Regions from separate parts of the Pseudomonas sp. R4-84 genome, predicted to be linked through region 1. Evidence: predicted binding sites of a transcription regulator. Region 1 holds the regulator's gene; each other region holds the start of a gene.
The links. The regulator FliA, encoded in region 1, starts transcription of late flagellar genes. The targets are predictions, from matches to a motif close to CTAAAGTTTNNNNNNNNNNNGCCGNTAA.
Positions count from the first base shown of each region.

Region 2: the regulator FliA is predicted to act here: its motif matches at 1,201-1,228, upstream of M1D68_RS11760 (methyl-accepting chemotaxis protein).
Region 3: the regulator FliA is predicted to act here: its motif matches at 1,799-1,826, upstream of M1D68_RS23430 (methyl-accepting chemotaxis protein).

Region 1 is NZ_CP096390.1:1,633,250-1,636,524, reverse strand. It holds gene M1D68_RS07695 (protein phosphatase CheZ) at 1-356, opposite strand, end outside; gene M1D68_RS07690 (chemotaxis response regulator CheY) at 375-746, opposite strand; gene fliA (RNA polymerase sigma factor FliA) at 914-1,657, opposite strand; gene fleN (flagellar synthesis regulator FleN) at 1,654-2,484, opposite strand; gene flhF (flagellar biosynthesis protein FlhF) at 2,601-3,275, opposite strand, start outside.
Region 2 is NZ_CP096390.1:2,557,097-2,560,371, reverse strand. It holds gene M1D68_RS11770 (DUF1294 domain-containing protein) at 1-248, opposite strand, end outside; gene M1D68_RS11765 (undecaprenyl-diphosphate phosphatase) at 245-1,075, opposite strand; gene M1D68_RS11760 (methyl-accepting chemotaxis protein) at 1,352-2,986, shown strand; gene pnuC (nicotinamide riboside transporter PnuC) at 3,222-3,275, shown strand, end outside.
Region 3 is NZ_CP096390.1:5,175,533-5,178,807, forward strand. It holds gene tatB (Sec-independent protein translocase protein TatB) at 1-254, shown strand, start outside; gene tatC (twin-arginine translocase subunit TatC) at 251-1,045, shown strand; gene M1D68_RS23425 (16S rRNA (uracil(1498)-N(3))-methyltransferase) at 1,042-1,749, shown strand; gene M1D68_RS23430 (methyl-accepting chemotaxis protein) at 1,870-3,275, shown strand, end outside.

The DNA.
Region 1 (3,275 bases):
TCCTCGCTCAGGCCGTTGACCAGGGGCGTTGCGCTTTCCACCAGGTCCATGGTGCGGTTCGCTGCGGCTTCGGTCAGCTTGACCACATAACCCAGGCGCTCGGTGGCGTCGGTGATCTGCGAGACTTCCTCGGCCTGCGGCATGTTCGGATCGATCTGGAAATTGACGATCGCGCTGTGCAGTTCACGGGTGAGCTTGCCGACTTCCTGGTACAGACCGCGATCACGGGTCTGGTTGAGCTCATGAATCATTTGAACCGCATCGCCGAAGCGGCCCTTTTCAAGGCTGTCTACCAGTTCGCGGGCATGTTTTTTCAGGGTCGATTCGAAATCGCCCATTGAAGATTCGTTGTCCATAGCTCCCCCGTGGCGCCGTTAACCGATGCGTTCGAAGATTTTTTCGATCTTCTCTTTCAACGCCTGGGCCGTGAAGGGTTTGACCACATAGCCGTTCACACCGGCCTGGGCCGCTTCGATGATCTGCTCGCGCTTGGCTTCGGCAGTGACCATCAGCACCGGGAGGTGCTTGAGTTTTTCGTCGGCGCGCACGTGGCGCAGCAAGTCGATACCGGTCATGCCAGGCATGTTCCAGTCAGTCACCAGAAAGTCGATGCTCCCGCTGTTGAGGACCGGAATGGCGGTTGTGCCATCGTCGGCCTCGACCGTGTTGGTGAACCCGAGGTCACGCAACAGGTTTTTTATGATCCGCCGCATCGTTGAGAAGTCATCAACGATGAGGATTTTCATGTTCTTGTCCAATTCGACCTCCAAGCAGTCTTAAACGCGCCCAGCACCTGGACGCGCCATTTCAATCAATCCGGCACAACACTCGACAACGGTATGGAGCACAACGGATGGAGACTGGCCCGGCATACGCCATGCCAGCCCCGCTCGCAGCGTCCCCACACTGCTCGTCAGCGCGCTCGCCACTCCCCCAAACGCCCCCGCAAGCGGGCCGCGCACTGGCTATGTAACTGGCTGACCCGCGATTCGCTGACCCCCAGGACCTCACCGATTTCCTTGAGGTTCAGCTCTTCGTCGTAGTACAGCGCCAAGACCAGTCGCTCACGCTCCGGCAAATTGGCAATCGCATCCGCCAGGGCGCTCTGGAAACGTTCATCTTCCAGGTCGCGCGACGGCTCCATGTGAGCACTCGCGCCGTCCTCGTGCAGCCCTTCGTGTTCGCCGTCCTGCAACAGGTCGTCGAAACTGAACAGGCGACTGCCCAAGGTATCGTTCAAAATCCCGTAATAATCATCGAGACTCAACTGGAGTTCGGCCGCAACTTCGTGATCTTTAGCGTCTCGCCCGGTTTTCGCTTCAATCGCACGAATCGCGTCGCTGACCATGCGGGTGTTGCGATGCACCGAACGCGGCGCCCAGTCGCCCTTGCGGACCTCATCGAGCATCGCCCCGCGGATACGGATACCGGCGTATGTCTCGAAACTGGCGCCCTTGCTCGCGTCGTATTTATTCGACACTTCGAGCAGGCCGATCATGCCCGCCTGGATCAAGTCCTCGACCTGGACACTGGCCGGCAAACGCGCCAGCAAGTGGTAGGCGATGCGCTTGACCAGTGGCGCGTAACGCTCGATCAATTCGTACTGGGCGTCCCGTGCCGATTTTTTGTAGAGATGGTTGTAACCGCTGGCTGTCATAACACGGGCCCTGCTGTTTGTTGCACGAGACGCTCGACGAAAAATTCCAGATGCCCACGTGGGTTGGCCGGCAGCGGCCAGGTGTCGACCTTCTGGGCGATCGCCTTGAACGCCAGGGCGCATTTGGAACGAGGAAAAGCTTCATAAACGGCACGTTGCTTCTGGACAGCCTTGCGTACGCTTTCGTCGTAAGGCACTGCGCCGACGTATTGCAGGGCGACGTCCAGGAAGCGATCCGTGACCTTGGTCAACTTGGCGAACAGGTTGCGTCCTTCCTGTGGGCTTTGGGCCATGTTGGCCAGGACGCGAAAGCGGTTCATGCCATAGTCGCGGTTAAGCAGTTTGATCAGCGCGTAGGCGTCGGTGATCGACGTCGGTTCGTCGCAGACCACCAGCAACACTTCCTGGGCGGCGCGCACGAAACTGACCACCGAGTCACCGATACCGGCAGCCGTGTCAATCACCAGCACATCGAGGTTGTCACCGATGTCGCTGAAGGCCTGGATCAGGCCGGCGTGCTGCGCCGGGGTCAGGTGAACCATGCTCTGGGTGCCGGAGGCGGCCGGCACGATGCGAATCCCGCCGGGGCCTTGCAACAACACGTCGCGCAATTCACAGCGCCCTTCGATCACGTCCGCCAGCGTGCGCTTGGGTGTGAGCCCCAGCAGCACGTCAACGTTCGCCAGGCCCAGGTCGGCGTCCAGCAGCATGACCCGTCGGCCAAGCTCTGCCAGAGCCAGGGACAAGTTCACTGACACGTTAGTCTTCCCGACGCCACCTTTGCCGCCGGTCACCGCGATCACCTGTACGGGATGCATGCTGCCCATGTTCGTTCTTTACCTTGTCTTACTTAGACGGAGGCCACATTACTGGCTGCGCGTTCACATACGGAACAATGCATGGCAGACCATCGATGTAGGTACAAAAAATATTCATGAATACCTCAGCCAACCTGCTTGGTCGGGCTGTGGTAGATATCAGCGAACATGTCAGCCATGGCTTCTTCGCTGGGTTCTTCCTGCATTTGCACACTCACGGCACGACTGACCAGTTGATGACGGCGCGGCAGATGCAAATCATCCGGGATCCGCGGCCCGTCGGTCAGGTAGGCCACCGGTAGTTCATGACCGATCGCCAGGCTCAACACCTCGCCCAGGCTTGCCGTTTCGTCCAGCTTAGTCAGGATGCAGCCGGCCAGCCCGCAGCGTTTGTAACTGTGGTATGCGGCGGTTAGAACCTGTTTCTGGCTGGTGGTTGCCAACACGAGATAATTTTTTGACTTGATGCCACGCCCGGCCAGGCTTTCCAGCTGCATGCGCAGGGCCGGATCGCTGGCTTGCAGGCCGGCGGTGTCGATCAGTACGACGCGCTTGCGCATCAGCGGTTCCAGCGCCTGGGCCAGGGATTGGCCCGGATCCACATGGGTCACCGACACATTGAGGATCCGGCCCAAGGTCTTGAGTTGCTCCTGGGCACCGATGCGGAAACTGTCCATGCTCACCAGGGCGATACTCTGGGCGCCGTACTTGAGTACATAACGGGCCGCGAGCTTGGCCAGAGTGGTGGTCTTGCCCATGCCGGCCGGGCCGACCATGGCGATTACTCCGCCCTCTTCCAG
Region 2 (3,275 bases), 920 kb from region 1:
AACACATTTTCCGGCGTGCGCCAGGCGTCCGAACGCGCCTTGCGCTTATCGCTCCAGTAGAGCAAAAACGCCACGACACTGACGAGGCCGTAAGCTGTCATCGGCACCCAGGACTCGCCTTGCAGCCCCAGCAGTAGCGAACCCGCGAGCGGCAAGGCGCACAGCAGCGCGAACACGCCCAGCTTGAGCCGCAGGTTCTGCACGGCCCCGCTGGTGTGACGCGCGCCGCGCCGGCCTGAATCGTTCATGGCTTGGCCGCTGTCCAGTCCACCCAGCCAAACTGCCAGGTCGCCAGGATCAACAGGCCGAACGCAATCCGATACCAGGCGAAGACTGCATAGCTGTGGCTGGCGATGAAGCGCAGCAGGCCCTTGACCGCGATCATGGCGAAGATGAACGCGGTGATGAAGCCGATGGCAAACACGGGGAAATCCGCTGGAACGAACAATTCGCGGTATTTATAGCCGGAGTAAACCGCCGCGCCGACCATGGTCGGCATCGCCAGGAAAAAAGAGAATTCCGTGGCGGTCCTGCGCGACAGGCCGAACAGCAGCCCGCCGATGATGGTTGCCCCGGAGCGGGAGGTGCCGGGAATCATCGCGATGCACTGGGCCAGGCCGACTTTCAGGGCGTCCTTCCATGTCATGTCATCGACGGTTTCGGCGTGCACCGTGTGCTGGCGCTTCTCGGCCCACAGCATCACCAACCCACCCACTACCAGCGCCGTCGCAACGGTAATGGCGTTGAACAGGTAATGATGGATCCAGTCGGCAAGCAGCACGCCCAATATCACCGCGGGAAAGAAGGCAATCAGTAGGTTGGCGGTGAATCGACGGGCGCCGGGCTGGGTCGGCAGGCCCAACACCACATCAAAAATCTTGCGCCGAAACTCCCAGACCACCGCCAGGATCGCGCCGAGCTGGATGATGATGTTGAACGCCATCGAACGTTCGCCACCAAACCCGAGCAAATCCGCAACAACTATCTGGTGCCCCGTGCTGGAAATCGGCAGAAACTCCGTCAGGCCCTCTACCACGCCAAGAATCAATGCCGAAAAGGCAGTCCACAAATCCATTCATCCCCCAAAAAAAAGCCTGTCTATCCAGGCCTTATCTATATTCAAACATTACGCGGCGAGCGCAGCGGGCTGCACGATAACCGCGACCTTGCAAAAAAAACCAATGAAAAAAGCAGAACCGGCTCAGGTTTTGCGCTGCGGGGCCGAAATCCTATCAGACAAGCCCTGATAACGCTGCCGCGTCATGACCCAGGTCCATCACGCGTACCTGCCGAGCGTTAAAGTGCCGGCCGTCGTTAAAAATGACAAGAATAAGAACCGGAGTGACAGCGTATGAATAGCTTGCGCAGTGTATCGATCAGCCGACGCTTGTGGCTCATCCTGGTCGTGGCCATCGTGATGTTGTTCACGCTGGGCGCGTTTATGCTCAAGCAGATCCACACGGACCTGTATCAGGCCAAGGTGCAGAAGACCCAACACGTGGTCCAGACCGCCAGCGGTGTGTTGAGCTACTACCATGGCCTGGAAACCGCCGGCACGCTGACGCGCGATGCGGCGCAGAAGCAGGCCCTCAGCGCGGTCCGCGGGCTGCGCTATGACCAGAACGACTACTTCTGGATCAACGACCTGACGCCGGTCATGGTCATGCACCCCACCAATCCCAAACTCGAAGGCCAGAATCTCTCGGCGATCCGCGACCCCAACGGGTTTGCGCTGTTCAACGAGATGGTCACCATCGCCAAGGCCAAGGGCGCCGGGATGGTCGACTACCTCTGGCCCAAGCCGGGCGCCGACGCGCCGGTCGGCAAGACGTCCTACGTCAAACTGTTCGAACCGTGGGGCTGGATCATTGGCTCCGGTGTGTATGTGGATGACGTCCAGGCAGAATTCCAGTCCCAGGTGATCAAGGCCGCGTTGATCGGTTTGGCGATTACCTTGGTCATGGGCCTGCTGCTGACGCTGATCGTGCGCAGCATCGTCCGTCCGCTTCAGGACACCGTAAACGCCATGGCCAACATCGCCAGCGGTGAAAGCGACCTGACCCGCACCCTCGACACCCACGGTCAGGACGAAGTCACCCAGTTGGCGCGACACTTCAACGCCTTTACCGCAAAACTGCGGCAAGTCGTGGGCCAGTTGCAGATCTCCGCCAGTGCGCTGGGGCAATCATCCAGCGAGCTGGGCAACGACGCCGCGCAGGCCCAGCAGCGCAGCCAGCAGCAATCCCAACAGATGGAACTGGTGGCGACCGCCATCAACGAAGTGACCTATGGCGTGCAGGACGTCGCCAAGAACGCTGAACATGCCGCCAGCGAAATGCGCGACGCCGAATCCCAGGCCCAGCAAGGCCAGGTCAACATCGACGGCAGCCTGCAACAGATCGACCGGCTTTCGCAGACCATCGACCAGGCCGTGGAAGTGATTCGCACCCTGGCGAGTGAAAGCACCCAGATCGGCAGCGTGCTGGAGGTGATTCGCTCCATCGCCGAACAAACCAACCTGCTGGCGCTCAACGCCGCGATCGAAGCCGCCCGCGCCGGCGAACAAGGCCGCGGCTTTGCCGTGGTGGCCGACGAAGTGCGTCTGCTGGCCCAGCGCACGCAGAAATCCACGGCGGAAATCCAGGCCATGATCGAACGCCTGCAAAACCACTCCGAAGCCGCGGTGAAAGTCATCAGCGACAGCAGCCGGGCCTCGCAGTTGACCATCGAACAAGCGGGCCTGGCCGGTGCCAGCCTCAACGCCATCGGCCAAGCCTTGCGCAACCTCAACAGCCTGAACGCTTCCATCGCCAGCGCCACTCTTCAACAGGCCCATGTGGTGGAAGACATCAACCAGAACGTCACCCAGGCCGCCGGCCTCTCCCACAGCACCGCCGTGGCCGCCGAGCAGTCGAGCCTGGCGAGCGCGCGCCTGAAAGACTTGAGCGAACAGCTGAACGGGTTGCTCAAGCAGTTCCGGGTCTGAGATGCATCCTGCTCGCGATGCGCTAGCACATCCAACATGGATGCCAGCTGACCCGGCGCCATCGCGAGCAAGCTCGCTCCCACAGGGTTGCGAGATGATCTGGAGTGCGGATTTACACCGTAATCCCTTGTGAGCTTGCTCGCGATAGCACCAATGCATTAACCGCTGAAGTTGGAGCTCTGCGCCCCATAGCGTTTACAATCCCCGCCCTCTCCGACTTCCCCAAGGAATCGCCATGTCCGGGCTTGAACTGTTTGCCGCAGCCCTCGGCGTGATCGCTGTCTGGTTG
Region 3 (3,275 bases), 2.1 Mb from region 1:
TCGGTGCCGACGACATCCGTCGGCAACTGCACAACGAACACATCCTGTCGCTGGAACAGGAAGCGCGAAAAATCTTCACGCCGACTCAGCAGGAGCCGACGCCGGTCCAGCCTGTGGCCGAGCCGACGACCGCACCCCAGGCACCGGCTGTCGAAGCCTCGCCAGCGGTGGCTGAACCGGTTAAACCGGTCGATCCGGCGCCTGCGACGACACCGACTCCCAACGATCCCACTTTGCCGCCGCGAGCCCCATGAGCGATATCCCTGAAAACGACCAGCCAATGCCGCTGGTATCGCACCTCACCGAGTTGCGCACCCGCCTGCTGCGTTGCGTCGCGGCGGTTTTCGTTATCTTCGCCGGGCTGTTTGCCTTCACCCAGCAGATCTACACCTTCGTCTCCACGCCGCTGCGCGAGTACCTGCCGGTGGGTGCGACGATGATCGCCACCGACGTGTCGTCGCCGTTCCTGACGCCGCTGAAGTTGACGATGATGGTCTCGCTGTTCCTGGCGATCCCGGTGATCCTGCATCAGATCTGGGGCTTCATCGCACCGGGCCTGTACAAGCACGAAAAACGCATCGCCGTGCCGCTGCTGGTGTCGAGCATCCTGCTGTTCTACACGGGCATGGCCTTCGCCTACTTCTTCGTGTTCCCGCTGATCTTCAAATTCTTCGCCGCCGCCACCCCGGCGGGCGTGGAAATGATGACCGACATCACCAGCTACCTGGATTTCGTCATGACGCTGTTCTTCGCCTTCGGCGTGGCGTTCGAGATCCCCGTGGCGGTGGTGCTGCTGGTGTGGATCGGCGTGGTCGATGTCGCCTACCTGAAGAAGATCCGCCCGTACGTGATCATCGGCTGCTTTGTGGTCGGCATGATCCTCACACCACCGGACATCTTCTCCCAGACCTTGCTGGCGGTACCGATGTGGCTGCTGTTTGAAATCGGCATCCTGTTCGGCGGCCTGGTGCGCAAGCGCCGGGAAGAGCCTGAGGACCAGCCCGTCGATGATCACAACGACCAGCCGCCAGCGACCCAAGCGTGAACCTGCTGCTGCTCGAAGAGGCCGATTTCATCGGGCCTGACCGCGTCGTCCTGAGCGACCGTCGGTTGACCCATATGCAGGAAGTCCATCGCTGTATTGTCGGCGACAGCCTGCGGGTCGGCCGCATCGACGGCTTGATGGGCTCCGCCCAGGTGCTGCGCCTGGACCCTCGCGAGGCCGAACTGCAAGTGACCCTCGACCAGCCACCGCCTGCCAAATTGCCGCTGACGCTGGTACTGGCATTGCCGCGGCCGAAGATGCTCAGGCGAGTGTTCCAGACCGTGGCGACCATGGGCGTGCCGCGTGTGGTACTGGTCAATAGTTACCGCGTGGAGAAAAGCTTCTGGCAGACGCCATTCCTGGAGCCCGAAGCCATTCGCGAGCAATTGATCCTGGGCCTCGAGCAGGCCCGGGACAGCGTGCTGCCTGAGATCGTCATCGAAAAGCGCTTCAAGCCCTTCGTCGAGGATCGCCTGCCGGCCATCGTCGATGGCACCCTCGGGTTGGTCGGCCACCCCGGCAATCATCCGCCTTGCCCCCGGGCACTGACGGAACCGGTGACCCTGGCAATCGGCCCGGAAGGTGGCTGGATTCCTTACGAGATCGACCTGCTGGGCAAGGCCGGCCTGCAGCCGGTGCAGCTGGGCGACCGGATCCTGCGGGTCGAGACCGCCGTCACTGCCCTGCTGGCGCGGTTGTTCTGACCCCTGCAACACGCTGACAGACACCTCGCCACGAAATCTCGGCAAACGCCTACAGAACCCACCAAAGCCGCCGATACAGTCCCCATAAAACCAATATAAACGCTCCAAGGGAGTATCAGCATGTTCCGGTGGCTTGCCCAGGGTCTGGGAAATGTAAGCGTCAATCGCAAACTCGGCGCGGGCTTCGGCCTCGTGCTGTTCCTCACCTTGATGATTGCATTCACCGGTTGGTCCGGCCTGGGCAATGTCATCAGCCGGGGCGACAAGCTGGGGTTCATTGCCAGTCTCAATGACTTGAGCAAGGACCTGAACCTGGCCAGCACCGACTACAACAACACCCGAGGCGAGAAAGGGCCGCAACAGGTCAACGACCTGCTCGGCAAACTCGAAGCCGGGCTGAAGACTGCTCGCGAGTTGATTGAACGGCCGGCGGACGTTGCGCTGGTCGACCAGCAATTGGCCGCCGTCGCCGAATACAGAAGTGCATTCGAGCTGATGACCAGCGCCACCGTCAGCCGCGAAGATGCCCGCAGCAAACTGGGCGCCAGCGCCGACAACACCGTGGCCCGCGTCGCCGAGGTAGAAAAATCGCTGCTGCAAGGCGGCGATATTGCCCAGTTCAACAACATAGTGACCCTGAGCAAGGCGATCCAACAGGCGCGCTATCAGGTTCGCGGCTACACCTACAGCGGCAAAAGCGAGGCCCAGCAACCGGCCATCGACGCAATCACCGATGTCCTGAAACTGCTGGCACGCTTGCCAGCCCAGTTGCCCGAGGAGCACGCCGACAAACTTCAGCAGGCCAGCGACTCGATGAATGTCTATCGAGCGGCGGTCAGCCAGTTTCGTGATTCCCAGCTCGACAACGGCGCTGCGCTGCAGCGCATGATCGAGCAAGGCCAGGTATTGATCGATTCCAGCCAGAAACTCACCGTGTCCCAGACCGCCGTGCGCGACCACGATACCGCTCAAGCCAAGACCGTCCTGATCGCAGCCGCCGCCCTGGCCCTGTTGTTTGGCGTGGTCGCTGCCCTGGTCATTACCCGCCAGATTGTCGGCCCGCTGGATGAGACGCTGAAGGTGGCGGAACGCGTCGCGGCAGGCGACCTCACCCACAACCTCACGTCTGACCGCCGCGACGAACTCGGCCAACTGCAACGGGCCATGCAACGCATGACCGTGGGCTTGCGGCAGCTGATCGGTGGCATCGGTGAAGGCGTCACCCAGATTGCCAGCGCTGCTGACCAACTCTCCGCCGTGACCGAGCAGACAAGCGCCGGGGTCAACAGTCAAAAAGTGGAAACCGATCAGGTTGCCACGGCCATGCATGAGATGACCGCCACGGTGCAGGAAGTGGCCCGCAACGCCGAGGAAGCTTCCGAAGCCGCCGTCGCAGCCGACCAACAGGCCCGTGAAGGCGACAAGGTGGTTGGCGAAGCCATCGCTCAGATCGAGCGCCTGGCTAAAGAGGTGGGCAACTCCACCGCTGCCATGGGCGATCTGAAGCGTGAAAGCGACAAGATCGG